Regions from separate parts of the Streptomyces sp. NPDC047453 genome, predicted to be linked through region 1. Evidence: riboswitches for the same ligand, from Rfam matches in the RefSeq annotation. Region 1 holds a riboswitch; each other region holds the start of a gene.

What was found. Region 1 has a riboswitch for cobalamin ahead of ABZ818_RS38490 (CbtB-domain containing protein). Riboswitches for the same ligand answer to the same signal wherever they lie in the genome.
Positions count from the first base shown of each region.
Region 2: another riboswitch for cobalamin. It lies ahead of ABZ818_RS18735 ((2Fe-2S) ferredoxin domain-containing protein); the one in region 1 lies ahead of ABZ818_RS38490 (CbtB-domain containing protein).
Region 3: another riboswitch for cobalamin. It lies ahead of ABZ818_RS15665 (ribonucleoside-diphosphate reductase subunit alpha); the one in region 1 lies ahead of ABZ818_RS38490 (CbtB-domain containing protein).
Region 4: another riboswitch for cobalamin. It lies ahead of ABZ818_RS05630 (cobalamin biosynthesis protein); the one in region 1 lies ahead of ABZ818_RS38490 (CbtB-domain containing protein).

Region 1 is NZ_JBEYTS010000095.1:8,478-16,057, forward strand. It holds gene ABZ818_RS38470 (MFS transporter) at 1-1,121, opposite strand, end outside; gene ABZ818_RS38475 (DeoR/GlpR family DNA-binding transcription regulator) at 1,211-1,981, shown strand; gene ABZ818_RS38480 (histidine phosphatase family protein) at 1,984-2,559, shown strand; gene ABZ818_RS38485 (CbtA family protein) at 2,616-3,377, opposite strand; gene ABZ818_RS38490 (CbtB-domain containing protein) at 3,399-3,617, opposite strand; cobalamin riboswitch at 3,656-3,792, opposite strand; gene ABZ818_RS38495 (aminotransferase class V-fold PLP-dependent enzyme) at 4,234-5,346, shown strand; gene ABZ818_RS38500 (MFS transporter) at 5,398-6,654, opposite strand; gene ABZ818_RS38505 (PLP-dependent cysteine synthase family protein) at 6,651-7,580, opposite strand, start outside.
Region 2 is NZ_JBEYTS010000019.1:8,669-16,248, forward strand. It holds gene thiI (tRNA uracil 4-sulfurtransferase ThiI) at 22-1,299, shown strand; gene ABZ818_RS18720 (enoyl-CoA hydratase/isomerase family protein) at 1,418-2,494, opposite strand; partial or broken gene ABZ818_RS18725 (acyl-CoA dehydrogenase family protein) at 2,491-2,670, opposite strand; gene ABZ818_RS18730 (cobalamin-binding protein) at 2,765-3,685, shown strand; gene ABZ818_RS18735 ((2Fe-2S) ferredoxin domain-containing protein) at 3,717-4,058, opposite strand; cobalamin riboswitch at 4,177-4,299, opposite strand; gene ABZ818_RS18740 (DNA-formamidopyrimidine glycosylase family protein) at 4,389-5,171, opposite strand; gene ABZ818_RS18745 (hypothetical protein) at 5,665-5,919, opposite strand; gene ABZ818_RS18750 (Scr1 family TA system antitoxin-like transcriptional regulator) at 6,054-6,665, opposite strand; gene ABZ818_RS18755 (VTT domain-containing protein) at 6,664-7,113, shown strand; gene ABZ818_RS18760 (ABC transporter ATP-binding protein) at 7,194-7,580, opposite strand, start outside.
Region 3 is NZ_JBEYTS010000014.1:85,403-92,982, forward strand. It holds gene ABZ818_RS15645 (cytochrome P450) at 1-660, shown strand, start outside; gene ABZ818_RS15650 (helix-turn-helix domain-containing protein) at 682-1,647, opposite strand; gene ABZ818_RS15655 (hypothetical protein) at 1,741-1,995, shown strand; gene ABZ818_RS15660 (ribonucleotide-diphosphate reductase subunit beta) at 1,908-2,921, opposite strand; gene ABZ818_RS15665 (ribonucleoside-diphosphate reductase subunit alpha) at 2,921-5,272, opposite strand; cobalamin riboswitch at 5,395-5,549, opposite strand; gene ABZ818_RS15670 (GNAT family N-acetyltransferase) at 5,595-6,101, opposite strand; gene mctP (monocarboxylate uptake permease MctP) at 6,179-7,580, opposite strand, start outside.
Region 4 is NZ_JBEYTS010000004.1:21,796-29,375, forward strand. It holds gene ABZ818_RS05615 (class II aldolase/adducin family protein) at 1-543, opposite strand, end outside; gene ABZ818_RS05620 (inorganic phosphate transporter) at 699-1,961, shown strand; gene ABZ818_RS05625 (hypothetical protein) at 1,995-2,219, shown strand; cobalamin riboswitch at 2,406-2,543, shown strand; gene ABZ818_RS05630 (cobalamin biosynthesis protein) at 2,643-3,584, shown strand; gene ABZ818_RS05635 (cobyric acid synthase) at 3,581-5,089, shown strand; gene cobN (cobaltochelatase subunit CobN) at 5,086-7,580, shown strand, end outside.

The DNA.
Region 1 (7,580 bases):
GCGCAGCAGGCCACGGGGAGGAAGAAGGTCAGGTTCAGCGGGACCAGGCGGGTGAGCCAGCCGATGACGGCAGGTCCCGCGAGCATGCCGAGGTAGCCGAGTCCGGCGACCTTGGAGACGTTGGCGCCGGCGGCATCGGCGTCGGCGTGCCCCGCGGCGCTGAAGAGCTGGGGAACGCAGCCGGAGAGCCCGGCGCCGAAGAGCGCCCAGCCGGCCAGGGCGAGCGGAATCCACGGGGACAGGGCGGCCGCCGTCATGCCGGCAGCGGCGACCGAGGCGCCGTGACGCAGAATCGCGGCGGGGCCGAAGCGGGCCGAGAGGCGGTCGGCGAGCAGGCGGCCGATGGTCATCGTCGCGGCGAACGCGCCGTAGGCGAAGGCCGCCGTGCTGTCGGCGGCGCCGAGGACGGTCCGCAGGTGCAGCACGCTCCAGTCGTTGGCGACCCCCTCGCACAGCATGACCATCAGCGCGAGGACGGCCAGGATCCAGATACGGGTACGGGCCGGGGCCGCCCGCCCGGCCGGCCCGTCGGACCCGGTCCCGGCATCCGCGGCCGGTCCCGCGGCGGTGGGCAGCAGACCCGGGGCGGCGCACACGGAGACCACCACTCCCAGGACGGCCGCCGTGCCGAGCGTCGCCGCCGGGGTCCAGCCCGCGCTCGCGACGGCGGCACCCGCGAGGGCGGCCAGCACGCCGCCGACGGAGAACGTGGCGTGGAACGCGGACATCACCGGGCGTCCGTACGCCTTCTCGACCTGGACGGCGTGGGCGTTCATACTCACGTCCAGGCAGCCGTTGCCGAACCCGAGCACGATCAGGGCTCCGGCGAGCATCCACGGCTTCGAGGCCAGTCCGGGCAGCACGAGAGCGGCACTGCACAGGACACCGGCGGCGGGCACGACGATCCGGGTGCCGAGGCGGTCGGCGACCGGGCCGGCCAGCTGCATCCCCACGAAGGCGCCCGCCCCGAGCAGCAGCAGGAAGCCGCCCAGGACGGCGTGGCTGACGCCGACGCGGTGCTCGATGGGCGGGATCTGCACGATCCACATCCCCAGCAGGGTCCCGTTGAGGATGAAGTACGTGAAGGTCGCCAGACGCGCCGCGCGAAGTGATCGCTCCATGGAGCGAACGTATCGAACATGAATGGTGTTTGGAAAGCGCCTCTTCTCACAGTGTTCCTGTTCGTCGGCGCATGGTGTTCAATCGCCGCATGGGGAACACGGGCCGTCTGAGGCGGATCACGGACGCGGTGCGCGAGGCGGGAAGCCTCGGCGTCGGCCAGTTGGCCGAACTCACCGGAGCCTCGGAGATGACCATCCGCCGCGACCTGGAGGCCCTGGCCGCCCAAGGCGTACTGGAACGCTTCCGGGGCGGCGCCCGGTCCCTGCTGCTGCGCGGCGAGGAGCCACCCTTCCCCCTGCGCGCGCAGGAGGGCACACGGGCCAAGCAGCGCATCGCCGCGGACGCGGCCGCGCTGATCGCCGACGGGGAGACGGTCGTCCTCGACAGCGGCACCACCTGCCTGGAAGTGGCCAGGGCGCTGCGCGGCCGGCGGGTGACCGTGATGCCGCTGTCCCTCCAGGCCGTCGACGCGCTGGCCGACAGTCCCGGGCAGACCACCCTCCTCGTGCCCGGCGGCCGGCCCCGTCCGGGCGAGGGAGCCCTCACCGGCCCCCTGACCCTGGCTTCGCTGGCGGCCCTGCGCTTCGACACCGCCGTCATCGGCTGCTGTGGGCTGACCGCACAACAGGGCCTGACCGCCTACGACTTGGACGACGCGGCGGTGAAACGGGCCGCGATCGACTCCGCCCGGCGCGTGCTCGCCGTGGCCGACGGCACCAAACTGTCCCGTACGGCGCACGCCTTCGTCGCACCGGTCTCGCGGCTGCACACCCTCGTCACCGACGATTCCGCGCCACCCGGCGAGGTCGAGACGATCCGCGCCGCGGGCACGATCGTCAACACCGCGCGGTGGGAGTGAAGTTGACCATCCGAATCACTCTCGTCGCGCCCGCGACGAGCCCGTCGCTGCGGCAGGCCCGGTTCGACGACGGCGACTCGATCGACGACGGCGGGGCGGCCAGGGCCCGTTCGGCGGCCGGATCGCTGCCCGCGGCCGCCCGCGTGCTCCTGTCCCCGAGCGCACGCTGCCGGGAGACGGCGTCGGCGCTCGGCCTCGACGGCGTGGCGGTACGGGAGTTGGCCGGTCTGGACGCGGGCCGCTGGAGGGGCCGGACCCTGGAGGAGGTGATGGCCACCGAGCCGGAGGCGGTGGGCCGCTGGCTCGCCGACCCCGACTGCGCACCGCACGGCGGGGAGTCGGTGCGGGACGCGTGCGAGCGGGTCGGGCACTGGCTGGACAGCGCGCGGGACACCGACGGCCGTACGCTCGCGGTGGTCGAGCCGGAGGTCGTACGGGCCGCGGTCGTCCATGTGCTGGGCGTGCCCGCGACCGGTTTCTGGCGGCTGGACGTACCGCCTTTGACGGCAACGGAGTTCAGCGGTCGGGCCGGCCGCTGGAATCTGCGGCTCGGACAGCCGCTGGCGGCGGCGTCCTGACGAACGCGACAGGGCCCCCGGACGGATCCGAAGGGCCCTGTCGTGTGCCGAAGGGTTCAGTGCGCGGCCGGCACCGCCTGCCCGGACGCGGCGGTCGCGGGGCTGGGGTTCAGCAACCGCTGGGCCAACTCGCCGAAGAGCAGCCCGAATCCGCCCCACAGGACGGTCTGCATGGCCAGGGCGGAGAGCCTGAACCGCCACAGCAGGGTGGCCGGGAAGTCCGCCGGAACCTCGTTGACGACCGGCAGGAAGGCGTAGGCCAGCCCGATCACCACGGCGAAGGCGGCCACCGCGGCCACCGTCGCGTACCACGTGCCCAGCGTGGGCGCGAGGCGCTTGCCCAGGATCGTGGCGGCGATCGCGAGGAGGATGCTGAGCAGCATCATCAGGAAGTACAGGGTCGTGCGCTTGCCGATGGTGTCTTCCTGGCCGACCGCGGGCGGGTTGGCCGGGTACTTCAGGAACGGCACGACGTACACGGCCAGCAGCGCGCAGCCGGACAGCAGCAGCGCGGTCGCCCGCGGGGAGAAGCGGCCCACGCGGCCCAGCGCGAAGCAGAAGGCGAGCGCGGCGATACCGCCGAAGGCGACCCCGTAGACGAGGACGCCGGTGGCGAGACCGGCGGTGGACTGCAGGGAACGGGAGACGACTTCCACCTCGTCATGAGAGTGGGAGTGGGAGTGCGCCTCCTCGAGGCCGATCGCCTTGTCGACGAACGGCTCCCCGAGGAAGTAGGCGGCGACCAGGGCGAGCACACCGGCGGCAAGGCCGGCGAGCATGCCCCGCACCAGAAGGTTTCTTACCGTTGCGGAGTTCATGAGCGTGCGGCGTCCCTCGCCTCAGTGGCAGGGGAAGCCGAGCAGGTGGCGGGCGTCGTGCACCCACTCGTGGACGTCCGTGCCGCTGAACACGGAGGTGGCGCCCTGCTCGGCGCCGACGAAGTAGAGCAGGACCAGCATGAGAACGCCGAAGAAGACCGCCCAGGGAGCTATCGCCTTCAGCGGCAGCGTGGCGGGAACGGCGGGGGTGGCGGTCGGCTGAGCGACGGTCTGCGCCATGGCAGAACCTCCTCTGGGAGTTCGCGTCCCATCTCGGTGGTGCACAGGACGACAGCCGCGGGTCTGACTCACGAACATCCCTGGGGCGTTCGCATACAGTGGCGCGACCGTGCCGGATTCCCACCGGCTTCCGTCGTGCCGTCGTCGATATCGGACAGACGGTATCGCGTGCCGGGGGCCCGGCCAAGACCGCGACCACGGACGTGATCTTCTCCACCAGCCGTACTCCGCGGAACTTGCGGAGGCTCCTTTTCGACCCTGAAGCGTCAGCCTCAGCCCTGGAGCGTCAACGCCGTGTAGGCGGCCTCCGCGCGGCGGGAGCCCGGAGTGTCCGGCGGGGCGTTGCCGAGGAAGCCGTGCGTGGTGCCGTCGAAGTGGATCCGCCCCTGGGACAGGACGGTGATGCGGTCCGCGTCGTCGGCCGCCCCTCCCAGACTCTGCTGCCGCGATGGCCCGACAGGGCGCTCCGGTGCTGTGGCAAGATGCGCTGGCAGGCTCTGACCAGCTCAGACCGGTGGGACGGCGCACGCTGCTGCCCCGCCGTCCGGCGCACCCACAGGCACTCCGCCCGCCGCGCCACTCGATCCGCACGCACCACCCCGGAGGGACGAGCCCCGTGCTCACGTCGTACGCCGCCCACTTCGACACACCAGCCGGGTACCTGGACTTCGCACGTTTCGGACCGCCCTCCCGGGACGCCGTCACCGCCACCGCGCGCGCCCTGGAGGCGTCCGCCCGCGCCGACCACACCACCGTGGACACCCTGATGCGCGCGGAGGAGACCGCGCGGGACACGGCCGCCCGTCTCGCCGGCACCGACGCCCGGCACACGGTGCTCCTCCCGAACGCGTCCACCGGACTGTTCCACGCCGCACTCGGCATCCGAGAGGGCGTGGTCGTCGCGCCACGCACCGACTTCCCCGCCAACCACTACCCGTGGCGCCGCTCCGCGGACCTGGGCCGGGCCACTCCGCGCTGGATCGACCCCGCGCCCGGCTCCGGAGTCACCCCCGACCTGGTCCGCGCCGCGCTGACCGACGACGTCGTGGCCGTGTCGGTCAGCGCCGTGGACTTCCGCACCGGGTTCCGTGCCGACCTGGCGGCGCTGCGCGAGGCGATCGGGCCCGACCGGCTGCTGATCGTGGACGCCATTCAGGCGTTCGGTGTCGCCTCGCTGTCCTGGGACGCCGCCGACGTGGTGGTCGCGGGCGGCCAGAAATGGCTGCGCGCCGGATGGTCGACCGGCTTCGCCTCGCTGTCCGACCGCGCTCTGGAATCCCTGGAGCCGGTCCTCACCGGCTGGACGGGCGTCGAGGAGGTCGGCCTCTTCGACGGAGCCGAGCACCCGCCCGCCCCGGACGCACGACGGTGGTCGATCACCAATCTGAGTCCGGTGACGGCCGCCGCGTTCGCGGCCGCGCTGGACCTCGTCGAGCGGCACACCGTCGCCGCCATCGAAGCCGCGATCGCCGTACGGATCGCCGAACTCACCGAGGTCGTCGAAACGTGCGGCGGCCGCGTCCTCTCCCCCGTCGACCCGGCGCGGCGCGCGGGCATCCTCTCCTTCACCCTGCCGGACCACGATCCGTCCCTCGTCGCCAAGGCACTGCACGCCGAAGGCGTCACCGCGACCGTGCGCACCGACTCGCTCAGGCTCTCCCCGCACGCCTCGACCCCGCCGGAGGCAGCCGAACGGGTCGCCACCGCACTGTCGTCCCTGGAGAGTTGAACCCGCGAGTCGGCGACACGTCGAACCCGCGGACCGGCGATCTCCTTTCCGTCAGGCGGGAGCGGGCTCGGGCTCTGCCTCACCGGTGAGCCGCCCGGCACGGGCGAGCGCCCCGACCGAGGCGGCGCACACGAGTCCGGTGGCGGTCAGGGCCGTCCAGGTCATCCAGAGGGCATGGTGCCGCTGGGCGAAGTCCCACAGCGCGCCGGTGACCAGGTTGCCCAGGGTGATGCCCAGGCCGGAGACGGTGTTGTAGAGCCCGTAGTAGGTCGCGACCAGGCGGTTGCCCGACAGGGCGACGACGGTGTCCATCTCGAACGGGTAGACCACGGCGGAACCCACCGCGAGCAGGACCACCGCGGCCACCAGCGAGACCAGCGCGGCCCCCGAGGAGCCGCGCGGGGCGAGCGCGAGCGGCAGGAAGGCCAGCCCCATCACGGCCAGTCCCCGAACCAGCGCCTGGCTGGGTTGCCACCGCTGCTTGGCCCAGCCGGTCAGGCGCAGTTGGCCGACGACGGCCACCGCGGCGGAGACGATGAAGAGCCCGCTGGTGACCGCCGTGCCGTTCGCCCCCAGGGCGTCCGCCGCCGCCAGCGGAAGGGCCAGGTACACCTGGAAGGTGAGCACGTAGGAGCCGATCATGGCGGTGGCGAAGAGCAGGAAGGGGCGGTTGGACACGACCGTCCGCCACTGCGCGAGCACGCTCTCCCGCCGGGCCGTGTCCGCCGTGTGGCCGCGCCGGGCGGGCAGGGCGCGCCACTGCAGCACGGTGAGGACGGCGAAGATGCCGGCGGCGGTCGTGCACACGAGGCGGAAGTCGGCGGCGAGCAGGGCGAGCCCGACGAGTGGGCCGAGCAGCATGCCGGCCTGGTAGAAGACGTTGAAGGCGGCGAAGGCGTCCACACGCCGTTCGCCCGCCTCGACGGCGAGGTAGGCGCGGACGGCGGGGTTGAACAGGGCGCCGGCGAAGCCGGTGGCGGCGGAGGCGGCGATCAGGGCGGGGAGGTTGTCGACCCAGCCGAGCAGGCCGAAGCCGGCGGTGCGCAGCAGGCAGCCGGCCATGATGGGGGTTTTGTAGCCGAGGCGGTCGGCGAGCGTGCCGCCGATGAGGAACATGCCCTGCTGGGAGAAGTTGCGCACGCCCAGCACGAGCCCGACGGCCCAGGCGGCGAGGCCGAGCCCGTTGGACAGATGGGCGGCGAGGTAGGGCATGAGCATGAAGAAGGCGAGGTTGATGGCGAACTGGTTGGCCATCAGCAGCCGTGCGGCGGGCGGGAAGGAGCGGGTCTGCCGCCACAGGCCCTTCATCGCCCGGCCCTCGCGAGTTCCGGCGCACCGCCGCCGACGGCGAGCGGGTCGACGACACGGGTGCAGCGGGTCCAGCGGGACACGGTCCGTTCGCCCGGATCACCGATCTCTTCCGGGTCGTCGGCGGGCAGGTGGCCGAGGAGGCCGTGCTCCCGGCAGTACGCGTCGTCGAAGACGGTGCCGACATAGCGTTGCGGGCCGTCGGGGAAGACCGCGACGATCCGTTCCTCGGCGGGCAGGGTGCGGGCCAGCCAGCGGGCGACGAGAGCGACGGCGCCGACGCTCCAGCCGCCGGTGGCGTAGTGGTCGCGGGCCAGGAGGCGCGCCGCCCACACCGCCTCGGGGGCGGCGACCCAGTGGACCTCGTCGAACAGGTCGTAGGCGACGTTGCGGGGGTGGATGCTGGAGCCGAGTCCGCGCATCAGGCGGGGCGCGGCGGGCTGCCCGAAGATCGTCGAGCCGGTGGTGTCCACCCCGGCCACGCGCAGCGCCGGGAAGAAGCCGCGCAGTACGGAGCCGATGCCGGCGGAGTGACCGCCGGTGCCGACGGAGACGACGAGAGTGTCGATGCGGCCGAGCTGGGCGACGAGTTCGTGGGCGAGCGGGGCGTAGGCGGCGACGTTGTCAGGGTTGTCGTACTGGTCGGGGCACCAAGCGTCCGGGTGGGCGGCGAGCAGTTCCCCGACCCGGTGGCGGCGGGCCTCCTGCCAGCCGCCGACCGGGTGCGGGGTGGTGACGACGTCGACTTCGGAGCCGTACGCCGTGAGCAGGCCGGTCATCAGTGGTTCGATCGCCGGGTCGGTGACGACGGTGACGGGGTGTCCGAAGGTGGCGCCCGCGAGGGCCAGCCCGAGACCGAGGGTGCCGGAGGTCGACTCCACGATCCGGGCGCCGGGCAGCAGCCGCCCGCGTTCACGGGCGGCTCG
Region 2 (7,580 bases), on a different contig from region 1:
CGCTCTGAGAGGCTCGCTCACATGTCCGACGATCTCCGCGTACCCACTCCCCGGGCCTCCTCCGGTGCCGCCCCCGTCTCCCACGGCCCGTGCGTGCTGCTCAAGCACGGCGAGGTCTTCCTCAAGGGCCGCAACCGACACCGCTTCACCGAGCGACTGCACGACAACCTGCGCCTCGCCCTGCGCGGGGTCGGCGGCTCGACCTGGATCAAGACCGCGCAGAACGTCACCGTGCTGGGCGGGCAGGTCCCCGTTGAGGCCCTGGTGGAGCGGGCCCGGCGGGTCGTCGGTTTCAACTCCGTCGAGCTGGCCGTACGGGTGCCGAGCACGCTCGACGGCATCACGGCGGCGGCGATCGACGCCCTGCGTGCCGTGAGCGGCGAGCGCCGGGGGCTCCGCTTCGCCGTGCGGGCGCGGCGGCGGGACAAGCAGTTCCCGCTGACCTCCTCCCGCATGGAAGTGTTCCTGGGGGCCCGGGTACTCGACGCCGTGTCCGCGCTGACGGTCGACCTCACCGCGCCCGACGTGACGCTGAACGTCGTGATCGACCACAAGGAGACGTACCTCTCCTGTGAACGCCTTCCCGGTCTGAGCGGACTGCCCGTCGGGACCAGCGGGCGGGCCCTGGTCCTGCTCTCCGGCGGCTACGACTCCCCCGTCGCCGCCCACCGGGCCATGCGGCGCGGACTGGCGTGCGACTTCGTGCACTTCAACGGCGCTCCCTACACGAACCCGTCGTCCGTGTACAAGGCGTACGCCTTGGCCCGTGAGCTGAACCGCTGCCAGCCGCCCGGAACCCTGCACGTCGTCGCGCTCGGCAAGGCGCAGAAGCAACTCGCCGTGGCAGGGTCCGGGCGGCTCCAGGTGGTCGCCCAACGCCGGCTGATGGTGCGCACCGCCTCCGCGCTGGCCGACCGTATCGGTGCCCAGGCACTGGTGACCGGCGACAGCCTCGGGCAGGTCGCCAGTCAGACACTGGCCAACCTGGTCGCGGTGGACGAGGCGGCGGCGCTGCCCGTACTGCGTCCGCTGATCGGCTGGGAGAAGCAGGAGATCATTGACGAGGCCCGGTCCATCGGCACCGCCGGCATCTCGGTCCTGCCCGACGAGGACTGCTGCAGTCTGCTCGCCCCTCCCCGGGTCAGCACCGGGGCGCGGCTGCCACACCTGCGGTCGGTCGAGAAGCGCCTCGACCTGGAGGAGGTGGTGGAGGCCCTGCTCGGTTCGGCGCAGGTGCTCCGCCCCGGGGTGGACGAGGAGGCCCCGGTCGCCGACGGCAGCTGCCCGGCACCTGCCTGACCGGGTGGTCGAGGTGCTACCGCCGGCTTGACCCGACTCGGACGGTGACCGGCCTGGACCAGGTCCGCGGCCATGAGGGCGCCCATGTGCCCGAGTCCGAGGAACGCGTCGGTCCTCCTCACCAGGCCGCCTCCGCGGTGGTGCCAGGGCCGGCGAGACCCAGTTCACGGTCGCCGAGCGGGACGAAGAAGCGGTTCACGTCGGCGTCGGTCACCTCGGCGAGGGTGTCGGGGGACCAGCGCGGGTCGCGGTCCTTGTCGATGACCTGGGCGCGGATGCCCTCCACCAGGTCGGGGCTGCTCAGGGCGGCGCAGGAGACGCGGTACTCCTGGTCGAGGACCGGCTCCAGGGATCCGAGACGGCGGGCGCGGCGCACGGCGGCCAGGGTGACCTTCACGGCGGTCGGTGACCTGGTGAGCAGGGTTTCGGCCGCCTCCTTGGCGGCGGGCTCGCCGTGGTCGAACAGCCGGCTCACGATGTCCTCGACCGTCGCGGCGGCACAGCAGGGGTCGATCCATTCCCTCTGCCCCTCCAACTCCCCTTGTGGCAGCGGTCGGGCATGACGCGCCAGCACCTCCCGTACGGGCGTGCCGGCGAGGTCGTCGATGAGGGCCGGCAGAGCCGCTGACGGCACGTAGTGGTCGGCGAGCCCGCAGAGCACGGCGTCGCCGGCGCCGATCTGCGCACCGGTCAGCGCGAGATGGGTGCCCAGTTCCCCGGGGGCGAGGGCCAGCAGATGGGTGCCGCCGACATCGGGTATGAAGCCGATGCCGGTCTCCGGCATCGCGATCCGCGAGCGCTCGGTGACAATGCGGACGCTGCCGTGCGCGGAGACGCCGACGCCGCCTCCCATCACGATGCCTTCCATGACGGCGACGTACGGCTTCGGATAGCGGGCGATACGGGCGTTGAGGCGGTACTCGTCGCGCCAGAAGGCGGCCGAGGCGGTGCCGTCCCCGTCACGGACGTCGTCGTGGATGGCGCGGATGTCACCGCCCGCACACAGGCCGCGCTCCCCCGCGCCGGTGACGACGACGGTCTCCACGGCCGGGTCGTGCTCCCAGGCCGTCAGCGCCGCGTCTATGCGGCGCACCATCTCGTGGGTGAGGGCGTTGAGGGCCTTCGGCCGGTTGAGGGTGATGTGGGCGGCCCGTCCGTCGGTGTGGAACAGGACGGGTTCCTCGGCGGCGGTCATCCGAACGCCTCCGTCAGGCCGCGGGCCACGATGACACGCATGATCTCGTTGGTTCCTTCCAGGATCTGTTGCACGCGCAGGTCACGGACGATCTTCTCAAGGCCGTACTCGCCGAGGTAGCCGTAGCCTCCGTGCAGTTGGAGCGCCCGGTCGGCGGCCGAGTAGCCGCTGTCGGTTGGTGCGATCACGCCGTGCATGCCCTGCACGCCGGGCGCCGGAATCGGCGGATCCGCGAGGTCCGCGGGTCCCGGAGCCTCCTACAGTCGAGGTATGCGCATCGTCTCCCTGCTGCCCGCCGCGACCGACATCGTCGCCGAGCTCGGGCTGTCGGAGCAGTTGGCCGGCCGTACCCACGAGTGCGACTGGCCGCCGCGCGAGGTCGCCCCGGTGCCCGTGGTGACCGGGGCCGACCTGGACCAGGACGCGCTCACCAGCCGGGAGATCTCCGACGCCGTCGGCGGGGCGGCGCACTCCGGCTCGTCGCTGTACACGCTGGACACCAAGGCTCTGGCCGCCCTGCGCCCTGACGTGGTGCTCACCCAGGACCTGTGCGACGTGTGCGCGGTGTCGTACGAGAAGGTCAGCCGGACCGTGCGGCTGCTCGACGCCGACACCCGAGTCCTCAGCCTGGAGCCGCGCACGCTCGACGACGTACTGGACTGTCTGGTCACCGTCGGCGACCTGCTCGGCGTGCGCGAGCGCGCGCAGCGGAGCCGGGCCGAGTTGCAGGCGCGCCTCGCCCGGGTCCGCGGCGCGGTCGCCGGCCTCGACCGGCCCCGGGTCGTGGCCATCGAGTGGCTCGATCCGCTGTGGCCTGCCGGGCACTGGGTGCCCGAGCAGATCACCAGCGCCGGAGGTGAGCCTCTCCTCGCCGCGCCCGGCGAGCACACCAAGCCGATGACCTGGGAGGCGGTACGCGCCGCACAACCGGACGTGGTCCTCGTCCTGCCGTGCGGCTTCCCGCCTGAACGCACCCTGCGCGAAGCCGCGTTGCTCACCGGGCTGCCCGGCTGGACGGATCTGCCCGCCGTTCGGTCCGGCCGCGTCTGGGTGCTGGACGGGCCGTCCTACTTCAACCGGCCCGGCCCCCGCGTGGTGCGCGGCACGGAGGTTCTCGCCCAGGTCCTGCACGGTGTGCCGGCCGGCGAGGCGGTCACACCGGCCGAGGTCTGCCCGTTCCCCGGCCGGTGACGACCGGCCGGCCTCCTCGCGCGTGCGGGCCTCAGGAATCCGTGGCACGTCGTGGCGGTGTGATGGCGTAAAGGTCGAGGATGTCCGGCAGGGGAGCCACGCCCGGGCCTCCGGCGCGCACCCAGGCGACGATGTCCTCGGTCGCGTCCGCATCGTTGACGAGTCCGAGCCAGACCGGCCGCGCACAGGCGGCCCGGCCCGCGGTGGACGGCTGGACCACGATGACGTTCGCCTGCTCGCACACGTCGAGGCAGTCGGAGATGCGCACTGGCACCTCCGCTCGCAGCCGCGCGGTCTGCGCCGCGTGATCGACCCCGGTCACCTTGGGGCTGCCGCAGCAGCAGTCCCGGCACACGACGACCCGGCACGGCACCGAACCGCTCCCCGTCACGGCACCGCCCGGTGCCTCGTCCGTCGGCCTCTCGGGCACGCCGCACCACTCCCCCTCCCGGGGAGATCCGCCCCGGGATCGCTCGAGGAGGCGACCGCGTGAGTCTCCTGGCTCCCGGGTCTTCACTCGTCCCGCCTTCCCACCCCGGGCGGGGCAGTGGCCTTCCGGAACTCGCTCACCGGTCACAGTGGCGGGACCGCGCCGGATTCTCACCGGCTTCCTCGGACCGCCGTCGCCTTATGTCGCCGATCATCATCCCATTGCCGTTCGCTCGCTTGAGAACGGCCCGCTTCTGAGAACGGCCCGCTTCGCTCATTTCTGGCACTGCGGGCACCAGACCGTGCGGCGGCCGCCGACGCGGTTCGAGCACAGAGGCCACCCGCAGCGGGGACACATCGGCTCGCTGTCGTCCCTGTGCCCGGTGAGCCAGGAGCGCCTCGGCGGCACGCACCCGGCGCGCACGGACGTCTCAAGGACCCGGCCCATCCCCGCATAGACGCGCCGGATCTCGGTCTCGCTCAGGTCCCGCGCGGGAGTCCGCGGAGGGACACGGGCCCGCCAGAGGATCTCGTCGGACAGGAGGTTCCCGAGACCCGCGATCACGGACTGGTCCATCAGCGCGCTCTTGACGGCGCGCCTTCGTCCCGACAGCAGCTCCCTGAATTCCGGTGCGCGCACGGTGAGGGCGTCGGGACCGAGACCGTCCGTGATCCGTTCGATCTCCATGTCGTCGGCCAACCGCACGCCCTGCAGCTTGCGTTGATCGCGATAGCGGAGGTGCCGGGAACCGTCGATCGTCAGCAGGAGGCGGTCGTGCGCCTCGACCGGTTCGTCCGGGGAACAGCACCGCAGCGACCCCGTCATGCCGAAATGCCAGACAAGGGTGGGACCGCCGTCGTCCGTCGGCACGAACAACCACTTTCCGTGCCGCCATGCCTGCCCCAGACGCCTGCCCACCAGCTCGCTCCGCAGCCGCTGCGCGCTGACACCGCGCAGAACCCCCGCGTCCCGCACCTCGACGTCCGTGACACACCGGCGCCGGCCGCAGGTCATCAGCACCTCGCGGAATCCCTCGACATCCGGCAGTTCGGGCATGCGTTCGTCCCGGCTCTTCGTCGTGCGGTCGTCAGGCCGCCACACGCGGTGACGGGTACCCGTGGAGGGCGCGCCCACGCGCTCGGCACTCTGCTTCCGGGCGTCATGCCTCCGATCGGACGCTCGCCGGTTTGACGGACGGCTCGACCGGGATACCCGCGGAGGGTGCGGACGCTCCTGGGCGGCTACTGAGCCGTCGTTGCTTTTGGGCCGACCCGGCCCACGGCCTACCGGCGCTTCACCCAACGGGTGCGGCTGCAATAGCGAACAGTCCCTCGTAGGGTGGACCGTCATGGCCGAGTCTCACCCGCTGCTGGGCATGTTCCTCAATGCTGCCGACGGACGCTTCCCGCCTGCAGACGGCCGCGTAACAGTTCTTCCGCCTCTGCCGGGCGGGCTGGAGTGCTCGGTCGCCTTCACCGGGCACGCCGTGATCGCCACCGCCCTGTCCACTTCCGACATCCAGGCTCAAGGACCCGACGGTTACGGGGCTTCAATGGCTCCTGATTTCCTGCGCCACCTCGCAGGTCGTGAAGGGTGGATCGACAGCATCGACGCGACACTCGTTGCGCATGGCGTGCCGTCCCCTCGCCGCCTGCCCGAACGTCTTGACGTCGATGACCACGCGCGCGTTCGTTACGCTCAGGCTCTGCGTACCGACGTCCGTGTCCACGGAGACGAACGCGGCCTTGTCACACTGGCCGTCGGCCTGGCTGGACGGCGCGAGATAAGCGTCGAACTCAACCACCCTGGTAGCAGTGCGACTGGGCTCGGTCGCTCCCTGCTGCGTGACGCGCTCACCTTGCTCCCCGCCGGTGAGCCGGTTTTCGCCGCTGTCGCCCCAGGCAACGCTCGATCCCTTCGAGCTTTCCTCGCGGCTGGTTACAGCCCCCTGGGCAGCGAGGTCATCATCCGTCCCAAACGGTCGGCCTCGGGGTAGACCCGCACCCTCGCCCAGACCCTGGGCTGATCCTCGGCCAAGAGCGGGGCCGGGTCACCGTTCCCGCCAGGGCAGCCCAGATCAACATGGCCGCGCCGATGCCGAGCAGCCTGCCGCGCCAGCCGAGCGGCGATCCGCTCCTGGAGCTGCTCCTCCGTCGGCGGAGGCGGCACGTTGAGCATCACCGCCCGCGTGTAGGCCTCGGTCTGGAGCAGCCCCGGCACGACCCGGCACTCGTACGTGCACAGGCTGACCGCCGTCTCCTCCAACTGCGCCCACTCCCGGAACCAGACGGCCAGCCCCCGCTGCCGTCCCACATGCCGGGCCACCGCGCACAGCACACCGAACGACTCCAGCGCCTCCTCGGCCCGTTCGACGAAGAGCGCGGTGGGCATCCGCCGGCCCTGCTCGACAGAAGCGACTGAAGCGTGCGAGTAGTTGAACCGTTCGGCCAGCTGTTCCTGCGTCAGCAGGGCCCGTTCGCGAAAGACCTTCAGGGCCGCCCCGAACGCCTTCATACTGCCGGACGAATCAAGTGCACTGCCACTTGCCATGAATGACGACCCCCTTGTCACACCCGCGTCACCTCTTGCAACGGGTACAACGGCTCTGCTCGGGCGGCGGGGCGGGCGGACCCTGCTGGCCCGCACCTCCAGCCGGCGTCTGAAGGAGCGGGCGGCTCGGGCACAGGAACTCCTGGCCCGCTACGGGCAGGGCAAGGCGCTCGTGATCGGCCGCTTCATCCCGATGCTGCGGTCCGTGCTGCATCCGACGGCCGGGGCGCTCGGTGTGCCCACGCGGACCTTCACGCTCTGGGCGACCGTCGGGGGCGTGCTCTGGACCCAGAGCCTGGTGCTGGCCGGGTACGCCCTGGGGGCGTCGGTCCCCCGCATCGGGGACTACCTCCTGGCCATGGTCGCCGTGCTCATCGTGCTCTCCCTGGTGCCCCTGCTCGTGCAGGCGCGGCGTACGCGGCACGCCCGGCAAACGCCACCGCGGTGAGTCCGCCCCCACAGTGAGCGGGGGCGGCGGTCGCCCGAGTGCGGCTCCCGCCGCCCACGCCCCGCACCCCCCGATGTCGCCTACGCAACCGCCTCGATGCCCGGCGCCTCCCCCGCCTCCCGCGCCTCCTCGGCCCGCTGCTCGAACTGCGTGCGGTGCAGCTCCGCGTACCGGCCGTCCGCCGCCAGGAGTTCGTGGTGGGTGCCGCGTTCGACGATCAGTCCGCCCTCGACGACCAGGATGAGATCGGCGGCCCGCACCGTGGACAGCCGGTGGGCGATCACCACCGCGGTCCGGCCCTCCAGGGCCTCGGCCAGCGCCTCCTGGACGGCCGCCTCCGAGGTGTTGTCGAGGTGGGCGGTGGCCTCGTCGAGGATGACCACCCGCTGGCGGGCCAGCAGCAGCCGGGCAATGGTCATGCGCTGGCGTTCGCCGCCGGACAGACGGTAGCCGCGCTCGCCGACGAC
Region 3 (7,580 bases), on a different contig from region 1:
GATTTGCTGACGGCATTGCTGACGGCGAAGGACGACAATGGCGAGCCCATCGGGGAGCAGGAGATCCACGACCAGGTGGTCGCGATACTCACTCCGGGCAGCGAAACGGTGGGAGCCACGATCATGTGGCTGCTCCGGGTGCTCGCGATACACCCGGAACACGGCGACCGGATCCGCGCGGAGGTCGAATCCGTGACCGGCGGCCGCCCCGTCGGATTCGACGACGTCCGCAGGCTCACGCACACCAACAATGTCGTCGTGGAGACGATGCGTTTGCGGCCCGCCGTATGGGTATTGACGCGGCGGGCGGTGACCGGGACCGAACTCGGTGGCTATCGCATTCCGGCCGGAGCGGACATCATCTACAGCCCTTACGCCGTCCAGCGTGATCGGCGCTCGTATCCGGACAACCTGGAGTTCGACCCGGACCGCTGGCTTCCCGAACGGGCCAAGGACGTACCGAAATATGCCATGAGCCCGTTCGGTGTGGGTAACCGCAAGTGCCCCAGCGACCACTTTTCGATGGCGCTTCTGAGTCTGTTCACCGCCGCGGTGGCGACGAAGTTCCGTTTCGAGGAGGTTCCCGGGTCGGACGGCACGCCCCGGGTCGGTATCACCCTGCGGCCGCAGAAGATGCTGGTGCGGCCGGTGCTCAGGTGAAGTGAGCGGCGCGGCGCGCGTTCAGGCGGCCTGCGGGCCCCGGAACGCGCGCCGGTAGGAGTTCGGGGTGGTGCCCAGTGCGCGGACGAACTGGTGCCGCAGCGCCGCCGCGGTGCCGAACCCCGTGCGGTCCGCGATCGTGTCCATGGTCTCGTCCGTCGCCTCCAGCAACCGCTGTGCCAGCAGCACGCGTTGGCGCAGCAGCCAGCGGTACGGAGTGGTACCCGTCTCCTGCTGGAAGCGGCGGGCGAAGGTCCGCGGCGACATATGGGCGCGGGCGGCGAGCTGTTCGACGGTGACCTCCTGGTCCAGGTGCTCCTCCATCCAGACCAGCACCTGGCCGACCGTGTCGCAGGAGGACTTCGGCAGTGGCCGCTCGACGTACTGGGCCTGCCCGCCGTCGCGGTGCGGGGGCACCACCATCCGCCGGGCGATCTTGTTGGCGACCTCCGGGCCCTGCTCCTTGCGCACGATGTGCAGACAGGCGTCGATGCCGGAGGCGGTGCCGGCCGAGGTGATCACCGGGTCCGCGTCCACGTACAGCACGTCCGGCTCGACCATCGCCCGCGGGAAGCGCCGGGCCAGTGTGTCCGCGTGCCTCCAGTGCGCCGCGCAGCGCCGCCCGTCCAGCAGGCCGGCGGCGCCCAGCACGAAGACGCCCGAGCAGACGCTGAGCACTCGCGCGCCCCTGTCCACCGCCCGGCGCAGCGCGTCCAGCAGTTCGGGCGGGTAGCCGCGCGAGGTGATGGCGTCCGCGGCCGGCACCGTGATCAGGTCGGCCTCCTCCAGCCGGTCCAGGCCGTGCGGTGTCGAGACCGTGAGGCCGGGGACATGCGTGCTCAGCGCCGGGCCCTCCGCGGAGACGACCGCGAAGTCGTAGACCGGCAGCCCCTCGTCGCTGCGGTCGAGTCCGAACACCTCGCAGACCACGCCGAGTTCGAAGGGGTGCACTCCGTCCAGCAGCACGGTGGCCACGTTTTTCAGCATGGCTCCAGTGTGCCCCCGCGGTGGCAGGATTTTGAAGGTGTACGGCAGTCCTGCCACTCACGGTAAGGAGCGTTCAGCGCGACATTGGTGTCCATGACTACGACACAGACGCAAGGCCTGATCTCGATGCTCGTCGTCCTCGGACTCCTGGTCCTCATGGTCCTGCCGTCGGTGGTCGGCATCGTCCACGACCGACGTGCCGACCGCCGGATCCGTCAGGCCCACGAGGACCAGGAGGGCCGCGAGAGCGGCGACGAGGCTCAGAAGTCCTCGTCCAGGTCGACGGTTCCCTCCACCGCCACCTGGTACGCCGACGGGCGCCGCTCGAAGAAGTTGGTCAGCTCCTGAACGCCCTGGAGCTCCATGAAGGAGAAGGGGTTCTCGGAGCCGTACACCGGAGCGAAGCCGAGGCGCGTCAGGCGCTGGTCGGCGACGCACTCCAGGTACTGCCGCATCGAGTCGGTGTTCATCCCCGGCAGGCCGTCACCGCACAGGTCGCGCGCGAACTGGAGCTCGGCCTCGACGGCCTCCCGCAGCATGTCGGTGACCTGCCGCTGGAGGTCGTCGTCGAAGAGGTCCGGCTCCTCCTTGCGCACGGTGTCGACCACGTCGAAGGCGAAGGACATGTGCATCGTCTCGTCGCGGAACACCCAGTTGGTGCCGGTGGCAAGACCGTGCAGCAGGCCGCGGCTGCGGAACCAGTAGACGTAGGCGAAGGCACCGTAGAAGAACAGGCCCTCGATGCACGCGGCGAAGCAGACGAGGTTGAGCAGGAAGCGCCGACGGTCCGCCTTCGTCTCCAACTGGTCCAGCTTCTCCACCGAGTCCATCCACTTGAAGCAGAACTCGGCCTTCTCCCGGATGGAGGGGATGTTCTCCACCGCGGCGAAGGCCGCGGCGCGGTCCTCCGGGTCGGGGAGGTAGGTGTCCAGCAGCGTCAGATAGAACTGGACGTGCACGGCCTCCTCGAACAGCTGCCTGCTCAGGTACAGGCGCGCCTCAGGGGAGTTGATGTGCTTGTAGAGCGTGAGCACCAGGTTGTTCGCCACGATCGAGTCACCGGTGGCGAAGAAGGCCACCAGCCGTCCGATCAGGTGCTGCTCGGCGGGGCTCAGCTTGGCGAGATCGGCGACGTCCGAGTGGAGGTCGACCTCCTCCACGGTCCAGGTGTTCTTGATGGCGTCCCGGTAGCGCTCGTAGAAGTCCGGGTAGCGCATCGGACGGAGCGTCAGCTCGAAGCCGGGGTCGAGCAGGTTCTTGGTCTCGCTGGTCATTACTGGCAGGCCTCGCAGGACTCGGGGTTTTCCAGGGAGCAGGCGACCGCCTCGGGGTCCGGCGTCGCCTGGACGGGGACAGTGGCGCGGGCGGCCCGCGCGATCCGGGTCGCGGGGCGGGAGCGCAGGTAGTACGTCGTCTTCAGGCCCTGCTTCCAGGCGTAGGCGTACATCGAGGAGAGCTTGCCGATGGTCGGCGTCTCCATGAACAGGTTCAGGGACTGGGACTGGTCCAGGAACGCGGTGCGGGCCGCGGCCATGTCGATCAGGCCGCGCTGCGGGATCTCCCACGCCGTGCGGTACAGCGTCCGCACGTCCTCGGGGATCCAGGCGAAGTCCTGCACCGAGCCGTTCGCCTCGCGCAGCGCCTCGCGGGTCCGGGCGTCCCAGACGCCGAGCGCCTTCAGATCGTTCACCAGGTACGAGTTGACCTGAAGGAACTCCCCGGAGAGTGTCTCGCGCTTGAAGAGGTTGGAGACCTGCGGCTCGATGCACTCGTACACGCCCGCGATCGAGGCGATGGTGGCGGTCGGGGCGATGGCGAGCAGCAGCGAGTTGCGCATGCCGACGGCGGCGATCCGCTCGCGCAGGGCCGCCCAGCGTTCCGGCCAGGTCAGCTCGACGTCGTAGTGGTCGGGGTGCAGCACGCCCCGGGCCGTACGGGTCTTCTCCCATGCGGGCAGCGGGCCCTCGCGCTCGGCGAGGTCGGCCGACGCCTCGTACGCGGCGAGCATGATCCGCTCGGCGATACGGGTGGACAGGGCCTTCGCCTCCGGGGAGTCGAAGGGCAGCCGCAGCTTGAAGAAGACGTCCTGAAGGCCCATGGCGCCCAGGCCCACCGGCCGCCAGCGGGCGTTGGAGCGGCCCGCCTGCTCGGTCGGGTAGAAGTTGATGTCCACCACGCGGTCGAGGAAGGTGACGGCGGTGCGGACGGTCTCGTCCAGCCGCTCCCAGTCGATGTCCCCGCCGGCCACGAACGCGCCGAGGTTGACCGAACCCAGGTTGCACACCGCCGTCTCGCCGTCGTCGGTGACCTCCAGGATCTCCGTGCAGAGGTTGGAGGAGTGGACGACGTGGCCGGGCTGTGCCGTCTGGTTGGCGGTGCGGTTGGCGGCGTCCTTGAAGGTCATCCAGCCGTTGCCGGTCTGCGCGAGGGTGCGCATCATGCGGCCGTACAGGTCGCGGGCCGGCATGGTCTTCCTCGCCAGGCCCCGCGCCTCCGCGGTGCGGTACGCGGCGTCGAACTCCTCGCCCCACAGGTCGGCCAGCTCCGGCACGTCCGCGGGGGAGAACAGCGACCACTGCCCGTCGGCGTTCACCCGGCGCATGAACTCGTCCGGGACCCAGTGCGCGAGGTTGAGGTTGTGCGTCCGGCGGGCGTCCTCGCCGGTGTTGTCGCGCAGCTCCAGGAACTCCTCGATGTCCGAGTGCCAGGTCTCCAGGTAGACCGCGGCGGCGCCCTTGCGCCGGCCGCCCTGGTTCACGGCGGCCACCGAGGCGTCCAGGGTCTTCAGGAACGGCACGATGCCGTTGGAGTGCCCGTTGGTGCCGCGGATCAGCGAACCGCGGGAGCGGATGCGGGAGTAGGCGATGCCGATGCCGCCGGCGTGCTTGGACAGACGGGCGACCTGGAGGTAGCGCTCGTAGATCGAGTCCAGCTCGTCCCTGGGGGAGTCGAGCAGGTAGCAGGACGACATCTGGGGGTGACGCGTCCCGGAGTTGAAGAGCGTGGGGGAGGAGGGCAGGTAGTCGAGGCGGCTCATCAGCCCGTAGAGCGCCTCGACCTCGTCGACCGACCGCGCGGTGGCGTCCTGCGCGAGACCCGCCGCGACCCGCAGCATGAAGTGCTGCGGCGTCTCGATCACCTTGCGGGTGATCGGGTGCCGCAGCAGGTACCGGCTGTGCAGGGTGCGCAGGCCGAAGTAGCCGAAGCGGTCGTCGGCGGCCCGGTCGATCAGCGCGTCCAGGCGGTCGGCATGGGCGCGTACGAACTCGGCCGTCCGGTCGGCGATGAGGCCCTCGCGATGCCCCACGGCGACCGAGTCGGTGAAGGAGGCGACGCCCTGGGAGGCGGCCTCGGCGCGGACGGCGAGGGTCAGCAGCCTGGCCGCGAGCCGGGAGTAGGCGGGGTCCTCGGAGATGAGCCCGGCGGCCGCCTCCGTGGCCAGCTCGCGCAACTCGGCCTCGTCGGCCCGCGCCGACCGGCCGCGCAGCGCGGCGGCGGCGACCCGGCCGGGGTCGGCGTCGGGGAGGTCGGCGGTCAGCTCGGTCAGGGTCCGCAGCAGTACGGCACCTGGACCGTCGGTTTCCGGAGCTGTGACTGAAACCGGGTCTGCTGGCGCGATGGTCACGTGGAGCTCTCCCTCGCTCGGCACGGGGCCTCGCCGAGGGCAGGGGGCGGCACACGAGCGCACGCGGCGCCGCGTCCACCGGCCCATTCCACGAGGCCCGGACGTCAGGGCACCCGGACCGGACGGCCGGGCGCACTGTCGGCAGGTCCTCGGACTGACGCTCGTGGCGGCCCATGGGGGCATACGTGCACGAGTACACCGTTGCGGGACAGTTCCGGATTCGCACCGGATTCCCCTGCGGCGACAGTGAGCACGAGCATACATCTTGTGCTGAGTGAGTCGGGCACCCCCATATGTTGTGCCGCGTCGACTCCGGAACGTGTCAGAATGTCAACTCGTAGGTGAGCAGCATGATGTCGTCCAGGTGCGGGAGGGGGTTCCAGTCCCGGCCCGGCGTGCGGACGAAGCCCAGACGCTCGTAGATGCGGTGGGCGGTGTGCATGGTGCCCTGGGTGGACAGCACCACGCGGACACAGCCCTGCACGGCCCGTGCCCGGTCCAGGCAGGCCCGTACGAGGGCCTCGCCGACGCCTCGGCCGCGCGCCGTGTGGGCGACCGCGAGCATCCGTATCTCGGTCTCCCCGGGACCGGCGAGGTCGGCCATGGGGCCAGTGCCGGGGACGAAGGTCACGCCGCCGAGCACCGTCCCGTCCGCCACCGCCACCAGCACCTCGGCCGCGGCCGCCCGCTTGGCCACGTCCCGCAGCTCGCCGAGATACTCGTCGCTCTCGCCGAAGTCGAGGAGCCCGTCCCGGAGGTAGGCCTGGGCGGTGATCTCACCGAGGGTGCCGTACTCGCCGGGTTCCACCGGCCGGATCGCGATGTCCATGGCCCGAGTGTGCCGCACGGGCACGGCAGCGGGCCGCCGGATTTCTCCGGCGGCCCGTGGGATGCCCCTCCCGGGTGTCAGTGCGGCGCCGCCGCCGTGGTCGGCGGGAGCTCCACCTCGACGCCCGGGTCGCCGGCGTCCGCCGTGTAGTCCTCCGGCCGGGTCTCGTCCACGCCCTGAGGCGCCTTGACCGCCCTCAGCACGAACGTCAGGACCACCGCGACGACCGCGTTGAGCACGAACGCCGTCAGGCCGATGTAGCCGATCTCGCCGATGCCCGGGATCTCCTTCGCCGAACCGCCGAAGTGCTTCTGCGTCGGCGAGGCGACCCCGTAGGCGGCGACCGTGCCGTAGACCATGCCGACCGCCCAGCCCGCCAGCAGCGCCCAGCGGTGGAACCAGCGGGTGAACAGGCCGCCGACCAGGGCCGGGAAGGTCTGCAGGATCCAGATGCCGCCGAGCAGCTGGAAGTTGATGGCGACCGTCTTGTCCATGGTCAGGACGAAGACCAGCGCGCCCACCTTGACCAGCAGCGACACGATCTTGGAGACCCGGGTCTCCTCCTTCGGCGTCGCGTGCGGGCGGAGGAAGTCCTTGTAGATGTTGCGGGTGAACAGGTTCGCGGCGGCGATCGACATGATGGCCGCCGGCACCAGCGCGCCGATGGCGATCGCCGCGAACGCCACGCCCGCGAACCAGTCCGGGAACATGTTCTCGAACAGCTGCGGAATGGCCAGCTGGCCGTTCTTCACCTGCACGCCCGCCGCGATCGCCATGAAGCCCAGCAGGGCGAGCAGGCCCAGCATCAGCGAGTACAGCGGCAGGATCGTGGTGTTGCGGCGGATCACCTCGCGGCTGCGCGAGGACAGGGTCGCGGTGATCGAGTGCGGGTACATGAACAGCGCGAGCGCGGAGCCCAGGGCCAGCGTGGCGTACGTCCACTGGCCGGCCGCCGCCGGCACCAGGCCGCCCGTCCCCGACTCGCTGAACTTCTGGTCCGCCTTGGCGAACACCTCGCCGAAGCCGCCCAGCTTGATCGGGATGTAGATGATGGCCACCGCGATCACGATGTAGATCAGGGTGTCCTTCACGAACGCGATCAGCGCGGGCGCGCGCAGTCCCGACGAGTAGGTGTAGGCCGCCAGCACACCGAAGGCGATCAGCAGCGGCAGGTCCTTCACGAACCAGTGGGTGCTGTCGCCGCCACCGACGCCCATCACGTCAAGCACGGCCTGGATGCCGACCAGTTGGAGCGCGATGTACGGCATGGTCGCGAGGATGCCGGTGAGCGCCACCGCCAGCGACAGGCTCTTGGAGCCGAACCGGCCGCGGACGAAGTCCGAGGTGGTCACGTATCCGTGCCGGTGGGACACCGACCACAGCCGCGGCAGGAACGTGAAGATCAGCGGGTAGACCAGGATCGTGTACGGCACCGCGAAGAAGCCGGCCGCGCCCGTGGCGTAGACGGCGGCCGGCACG
Region 4 (7,580 bases), on a different contig from region 1:
GCACATCCACTCCAACTGGGCCGTACGGTCGTAGGCCTGGTCGAGTGTGGCGCCGTAGGTGACGGTGCCGTGGTTGCGCAGCAGGCAGCCGGTGCGGCCGTCGAGGGCACGCAGCATGTTCCCGGCCAGTTCCTCGGTGCCGTACGTGGCGTACGGGGCCACGCGGACGGGCCCGCCGAGCGCGCCGGCCATGTAGTGGATCAGCGGGAGCTCGGTGACGAGGGTCGATACGGCCGTCGCGTGCACGGCGTGGGTGTGGACGACGGCGCCCGCGTCGGTGCTGCGGTAGACGGCGAGGTGCATGGGCAGTTCGCTGGTCGGCACCAGTGTGCCGAGCACCTGCCGGCCGTCGAGGCCGACACCGGTGACGTCGTCGTCCGTGAGCCGGTCGTAGGGGACGCCCGAGGGGGTGACCAGCACGGTGTCGCCCACGCGGACGGACACGTTGCCGGAGGTGCCGACGACCAGTCCGTCGGACACCGTGCGGCGGGCCGCCGCGACCAGCGCCCGCCAGGCGCGGGCCGTCTCTCCGAGTTCGGTCATGTGCCGATCGTGCCAGGACACCTCACGCGAGCGACCGCTCTCTCCTCATCGGACCACGGGAACGGACACCCCGATGACCGACTCAGTTCATCTTCCGTTCATCCGGGTTACCTACGTTCAACGCGCCAATGACGCTCGAACGATTGCCTGGGTAAATGGAAAGCTTCTCGATGATCCTCGCGATAGTGGTGATCACCGCACTCGCGTTCGATTTCACGAACGGTTTCCACGACACCGCAAACGCGATGGCCACGACCATCTCCACCGGTGCGCTCAAGCCCAAGGTCGCGGTGGCCATGTCCGCCGTGCTGAACCTGGTGGGCGCCTTCCTGTCCGTGGAGGTCGCCAACACGATCTCCAAGGGTCTCGTCGACGAGACCGGCATCCGTCCCGAAGTCATCTTCGCCGCCCTGGTGGGCGCGATCCTCTGGAACCTGCTGACCTGGCTGGTCGGACTCCCCTCCAGTTCCTCGCACGCCCTCATGGGCGGTCTGATCGGCGCCACCATCGCCTCGGCCGGTTTCAGCGCCGTGCACGGCGGTGTCCTGCTCACCAAGGTCCTGATCCCGGCGGTCGCCGCACCGGTCGTCGCGGGTCTGGCCGCGCTGGTCTCGACCCGGCTGTCGTACGGCATCGGCCGTAAGTCGAATTCGAACGGCAAGGCGGCCGAGAAGGGCCACCGCGCCGGGCAGATCGCCTCCGCGGGCCTGGTCTCGCTGGCCCACGGCACCAACGACGCGCAGAAGACGATGGGCGTCATCACCCTCGCCCTGATCGCCGGCGGCGCCCTCGCCCCCGGCGCCAACCCTCCCACCTGGGTCATCCTCTCGGCGGGCCTGGCCATCGCGCTCGGCACCTACATCGGCGGCTGGCGCATCATCCGCACCATGGGCAAGGGCCTGACCGACCTCCAGCCGCAGCAGGGCTTCGCCGCCCAGACCAGCGCGGCCACCGCCATCCTGGCCTCCTCCCACCTCGGCTTCTCCCTCTCCACCACGCACGTCGTCTCCGGTTCGGTGATGGGCGCGGGCCTGGGCCGCAAGGGCGGCGTGGTGCGCTGGTCCACCGCGAGCCGCATGGCCGTCGCCTGGGCCCTCACGCTGCCCGCCGCGGCCCTGGTCGCGGCCGGCGCGGAGGCCGTGACGCGCCTCGGCGACTGGGGCACCTGGCTCGTCGCCGCGTTCCTGGTGGCCTCCAGCGCCGCGATCTGGAAGATCTCCCGCCGCGAGGTCGTCGACCACACCAACGTCAACGAGACCGAGGAGCCGGCCGGCGTGGTCACCCAGGCCATCGCCGCCGTCACCCCGCCCCCGGCCTCCCCGGTGACCGAGGAACTCACCGCCACGATCCCCGCCCAGGCCTCCGCACCCGCCGGTGAACCCGCGTCCGTGGCGACCCCGCCGGCCGCCACCGTCTGAGCCCGCGCCACAGGCAGAAGGAAGAGAAGCACCATGAAGATCGACTGGGTGGCCCTCGGCTCCGTCTTCGGCGTCAGCCTCGGCGTCACGGTGGGCCTCGTGGCCCTGTTCACCCTCGGCATCGCCGGCCTCTCCCGCCGCGAGCGGGCCGTCGCCGCGGGCCACGGCGGCGGGGCCCTCGCGGTCACCGGCGCCTACGCCTGCTTCGCCGCGTGCGCCGCCGCCGTGGCCTACGGGATCTACCTGATCGTGGCCTAACCCGCCGCGGCCCGGCCCCTGGCAACCGGGTTCGGGTCCGGGTCCCACCCCCTCACGTCACCCGCCCTTTCCGGGCCGTCCCCACGACGGCCCGGGAAGGGCGGGTCTTCTGGTCCCCGGCGCCCGCGGTGTGGGCCTCATCTCAGTACCCCTGCGCAGGTCAACGGCAGGTTGACGGGTGTTCGCGGTGCGTGGTGGACTGCCGGAGCCAAGTACGGCGGCAGGAGAGGAAGTCCGGTGCGAATCCGGCGCGGTCCCGCCACTGTGACCGGGGAAGAACTTCCCCGGGAGCCAGGAACTCTCGCCGCCGGTCTCGTCGAACCAGGGCGTGGACACCCTGAGTGAGGACACATATCGCCATGCGCGGCTGCCGACCAAGGTTCACCAGCGTCTGTCCGACCGTCCGCACGACCGGCTGACCCGATGGGTGCCGATCGCGACTTCGCGTACGGCGCCGCCGCCGGCCTCCTCGGTGACCTGCTCCTCGGCGATCCGCGCCGCGGGCACCCCGTCGCCGTGTTCGGACGGGCCGCGGGTGCCGTGGAACGCGCGCTGTGGCGGGACCACCGCGGCTGGGGCGCCCTGCACACCGCCGTGTGCGTGGGGGGCGTCGTGTCGTCGGCCGCGCTGGCCGTGTCCGCCGCGCGTTCCTCCCGTACCGCGTCCGTCGCGCTGACCGCCGCCGCCACCTGGGCCGTCGTCGGCGGGACCTCCCTCGCCCGTGAGGCACGGGAGATCGGGCGCGCGCTGGGGGCCGGGGACGTCGAGGCCGCCCGGGCGCGGCTGCCGCATCTGTGCGGGCGCGACCCGCAGGCGCTGGACGCCGACGGGATCGCCCGGGCCGTCGTCGAGTCCGTCGCCGAGAACACCTCCGATGCGGTGGTGGGCGCGCTGGTGTGGGGCGCCGCCGCCGGTGTGCCGGGCCTTCTCGGCTTCCGCGCGGTCAACACCCTGGACGCCATGGTCGGGCACAAGTCCCCCCGGTACCGCCGCTACGGCTGGGCCTCGGCCCGGCTCGACGACCTCGCCGGATGGCCGGGGGCCCGGCTCACCGCCACCCTGGCGGCCGTCGCGGGCGACGACCCGCGCGGTGCCGTACGGGCCTGGCGCTCCGACGCCGGGAAGCATCCGAGCCCCAACGCCGGTCCGGTGGAAGCCGCCTTCGCGGGGGCGCTCGGGGTGCGGCTGGGCGGCACGCTCTCGTACGCCGGGCGCGTGGAGCACCGCCCGGTGCTCAACGGCGCCGGACGCGCCGTCCGGCCGGGTGACATCGAGCGCGCGGTACGGCTCTCCCGCCGCGTGGGCTGGCTCGCGCTCGGAGTGTGCGCGGGCGTACGGCTGCTGAAGAGAGGACGGACGTCATGAGTGGCGGTCTGCTCGTCGCCGGCACCACCTCCGACGCCGGGAAGAGCGTCGTCACGGCCGGGATCTGCCGGTGGCTGCGGCGCCAGGGCGTGAAGGTCGCTCCCTTCAAGGCGCAGAACATGTCCCTCAACTCGTTCGTCACCCGGGAGGGCGCCGAGATCGGGCGGGCGCAGGCCATGCAGGCCCAGGCGTGCCGCATCGAGCCGACCGCGCTGATGAACCCGGTGCTGCTCAAGCCGGGCGGCGAGCAGAGCAGCCAGGTCGTCCTGCTGGGCAAACCGGTGGGCGAGTTGAGCGCGCGCGGCTACCACGGCGGGCGGCAGCAGAAGCTCCTCGGCACCGTGCTGGACTGCCTCGCCGAGCTGCGGAGCACGCACGACGCGGTGATCTGCGAGGGGGCGGGCAGCCCGGCGGAGATCAACCTGCGCCGGACCGACATCGTCAACATGGGGATCGCGCGCGGCGCGCGGCTGCCCGTGCTCGTCGTCGGCGACATCGACCGCGGTGGCGTCTTCGCCTCCTTCTACGGCACGCTCGCACTGCTGTCGCCGGAGGACCAGGAACTCGTCGCCGGGTTCCTCGTCAACAAGTTCCGCGGGGACGTCTCGCTGCTCGAACCCGGGCTCGACATGCTGCACGGGCTCACCGGCCGGCGTACGTACGGCGTGCTGCCGTTCCGGCACGGGCTCGGCATCGACGAGGAGGACGGGCTGCGCATGTCCCTTCGGGGAGCCGTGCGGGAGTCCGCCGTGGCTCCCCCGGTCGGGGAGGACGTGCTGCGGGTCGCCGTCTGCGCCGTGCCGCTGATGTCCAACTTCACCGACGTGGACGCGCTCGCCGCCGAACCGGGCGTCGTCGTGCGGTTCGTGGACCGGCCCGAGGAGCTGACCGACGCCGACCTCGTCGTCGTGCCCGGCACACGCGGCACGGTCAGGGCGCTGGAATGGCTGCGGGAGCGGGGGCTCGCACGGGCTGTGGCGAGCCGGGCCGCCGAGGGGCGGCCGGTGCTGGGCATCTGCGGCGGCTTCCAGATCCTCGGCGAGCACATCGAGGACGACGTGGAGAGCCGGCGCGGGCACGTCGACGGGCTGGGCCTGCTGCCCGTACGGGTCGGGTTCGCCCGTGAGAAGACCCTCACCCGGCCGCGGGGCGTGGCCCTCGGCCAGCGGGTCGAGGGGTACGAGATCCACCACGGGGTCGCCGAAGTCACCGGCGGGGAACCCTTCCTGGACGGCTGCCGGGTCGGGGCCGTCTGGGGCACGCACTGGCACGGCTCGCTGGAGTCGGACGGCTTCCGGCGCGCGTTCCTGCGCGAGGTGGCGGCCGCGGCTGGACGCCGTTTCGTGCCGGCGCCCGACACCTCGTTCGCCGCGCTGCGCGAGGAGCAGCTCGACCGGCTCGGCGACCTGATCGAACAGCACGCGGACACGGACGCGCTCTGGCGGCTCATCGAGTCGGGCGCGCCGCAAGGACTGCCTTTCATTCCACCGGGAGCGCCCGCATGAGCACAGTGTTGTTGTTGTCGACCGCCGACACCGATCTGCTCGCCGCCCGAGCCTCGGCCGCCTCCTACCGGATCGGCAATCCGACCCGCGTGGACGTCGACGAGGAGCTTCCGGGGCTGCTCGACGGTGCGGACATCGCCGTCGTACGGCTGCTCGGCGGCAAGCGCGCCTGGGAGGACGGACTCGCCGCGCTGAAGGCCTCCGGCGTGCCGACGGTGCTGCTGGGCGGAGAGGCCGTACCGGACGCCGAGTTGATGGCCGAGTCGTCGGTGCCGGCCGGAGTCGTGGCGGAGGCGCTGAAGTACCTCGTCGAGGGCGGCCCGGAGAACCTGGCGGAACTCGCCCGGTTCCTCTCCGACACGGTGCTGCTGACCGGCGAGGGCTTCGAGGAGCCGCGGCGGATGCCGGAGTACGGCGTCCACGGCGAACGTGCCCTGGTGGCCGGGCGCCCGACCGTCGGCGTGCTCTTCTACCGCGCCCACGAACTGAGCGGCAACAGCGCGTTCGTCGACACGCTGTGCGACACGATCGAGGCGCACGGCGCCAACGCCCTTCCCGTCTACTGCGGTTCGCTGCGCGGCGCGGACGCCGGGCTGTACGAGATCCTCGGACGCGCCGACGCCCTGGTCGCCACCGTCCTCGCCGCCGGTGGCACGCACGCTTCTCAGGCGTCGGCGGGCGGCGACCAGGAGGCCTGGGACATCGGGGCGCTCGCGGACCTCAACATCCCCGTGCTGCAAGGGCTCTGCCTGACCTCCTCGCGCGCCGCGTGGGACGAGTCCGACGCCGCGCTGTCCCCCATGGACGCGGCCATGCAGGTCGCCATCCCGGAGTTCGACGGGCGGCTGATCACCGTCCCGTTCTCCTTCAAGGAGCAGGGCCCGGACGACGTGCCGGTGTACACGGCCGACCCCGAGCGGGCCGCCCGGGTCGCCGGGATCGCCGTACGGCACGCGCGGTTGAAGCACAAGGCCAACGCGGAGAAGCGGGTCGCGCTTGTCTTCACGGCGTACCCGACCAAGCACTCACGGGTCGGCAACGCCGTGGGGCTCGACACCCCGGCGTCGGCGGTACGGGTCCTGGACGCGCTGCGGGACGCGGGCTACGCGGTCGAGGGCTGTCCCGACAACGGCGACGAGCTCATCCACCGCCTCATCGAGGCCGGCGGTCACGACGTGGAGTGGCTGACGGAGGACCAGCTCGCCGCCGCGCCCGCGCGCGTGCCGCTGGCCGACTACCGGGCGTGGTTCGACCGGCTGGACCCGGAGCTGCGGAACGCGATGACGGAGGCGTGGGGCGAGCCGCCGGGCGGCCTGTACGTCGACGGCGGCGACATCGTCCTGGCCTCCCTGCGGTTCGGGAACGTGGTCGTCATGATCCAGCCGCCGCGCGGCTTCGGCGAGAACCCGATCGCGATCTACCACGACCCCGACATGCCGCCTTCCCACCACTACATGGCGGCCTACCGGTGGCTGGAGGCTGGGACATCAGAGGGGGGGTTCGGCGCCGACGCGATCGTGCACATGGGCAAGCACGGCACGATGGAGTGGCTGCCCGGCAAGGGGCTGGGCCTGTCCCGCGGATGCGCGCCGGACGCGGTGCTCGGCGACCTGCCGCTGGTGTACCCGTTCATCGTCAACGACCCCGGCGAGGGCACCCAGGCCAAGCGGCGCGGGCACGCCACGGTCGTCGACCACCTCGTCCCGCCGATGGCGCGCGCGGACACGTACGGCGACCTGGCCAAACTGGAGCAGCTCCTGGACGAGTACGCGCTGGTCTCCGACCTGGACCCGGCGAAGGCTCCCGCCGTGCGGGCCCAGATCTGGACCCTGGTCAAGGCCGCCGAGCTGCACCACGACCTGCGGGTGGACGAGCAGCCGGACGACGACGCGTTCGACGAGTTCGTCATGCACATCGACGGCTATCTGTGCGAGATCAAGGACGTGCAGATCAGGGACGGCCTGCACATCCTCGGCGGCGGCCCGGTCGGCGAGCCGCGCGTGAACCTGGTGCTGGCCGTGCTGCGCGCCTCCCAGGTGTGGGGCGGGCAGGCGAACGCGCTGCCGGGGCTGCGGGCCTGTCTCGCGGAGCACTTCGGTCTGGTGGAGAAGGAGTTGCTGGCCGAGCCGGGCGCGCCCGTGAAGGTGCCGGTCGAGCTGACGGAACTGGTCGAGGGGCCCTCCCGTACGGCGGCGGACGCCATCGACCTGCTGGAGCAGCTGTGCCGGCGGTTCGCCGAGGGCATGGAGGAGCGCGGCTGGGCGGCCGACGCGGCTCCGGCGCTGGTACGGGAGGTGCTGGGCACCGAACTCCCGGACGCGACGGCCGTGCTGGAGTTCGCCTGCACCGAGGTCGTGCCGCGGCTCGCCCGTACGACGGACGAGATCGGGCACATCCTGCGGGCGCTGGACGGCGGTTACGTCCCCGCGGGGCCGTCCGGCTCGCCGACCCGGGGTCTGGTCAACGTGCTGCCGACCGGGCGCAACTTCTA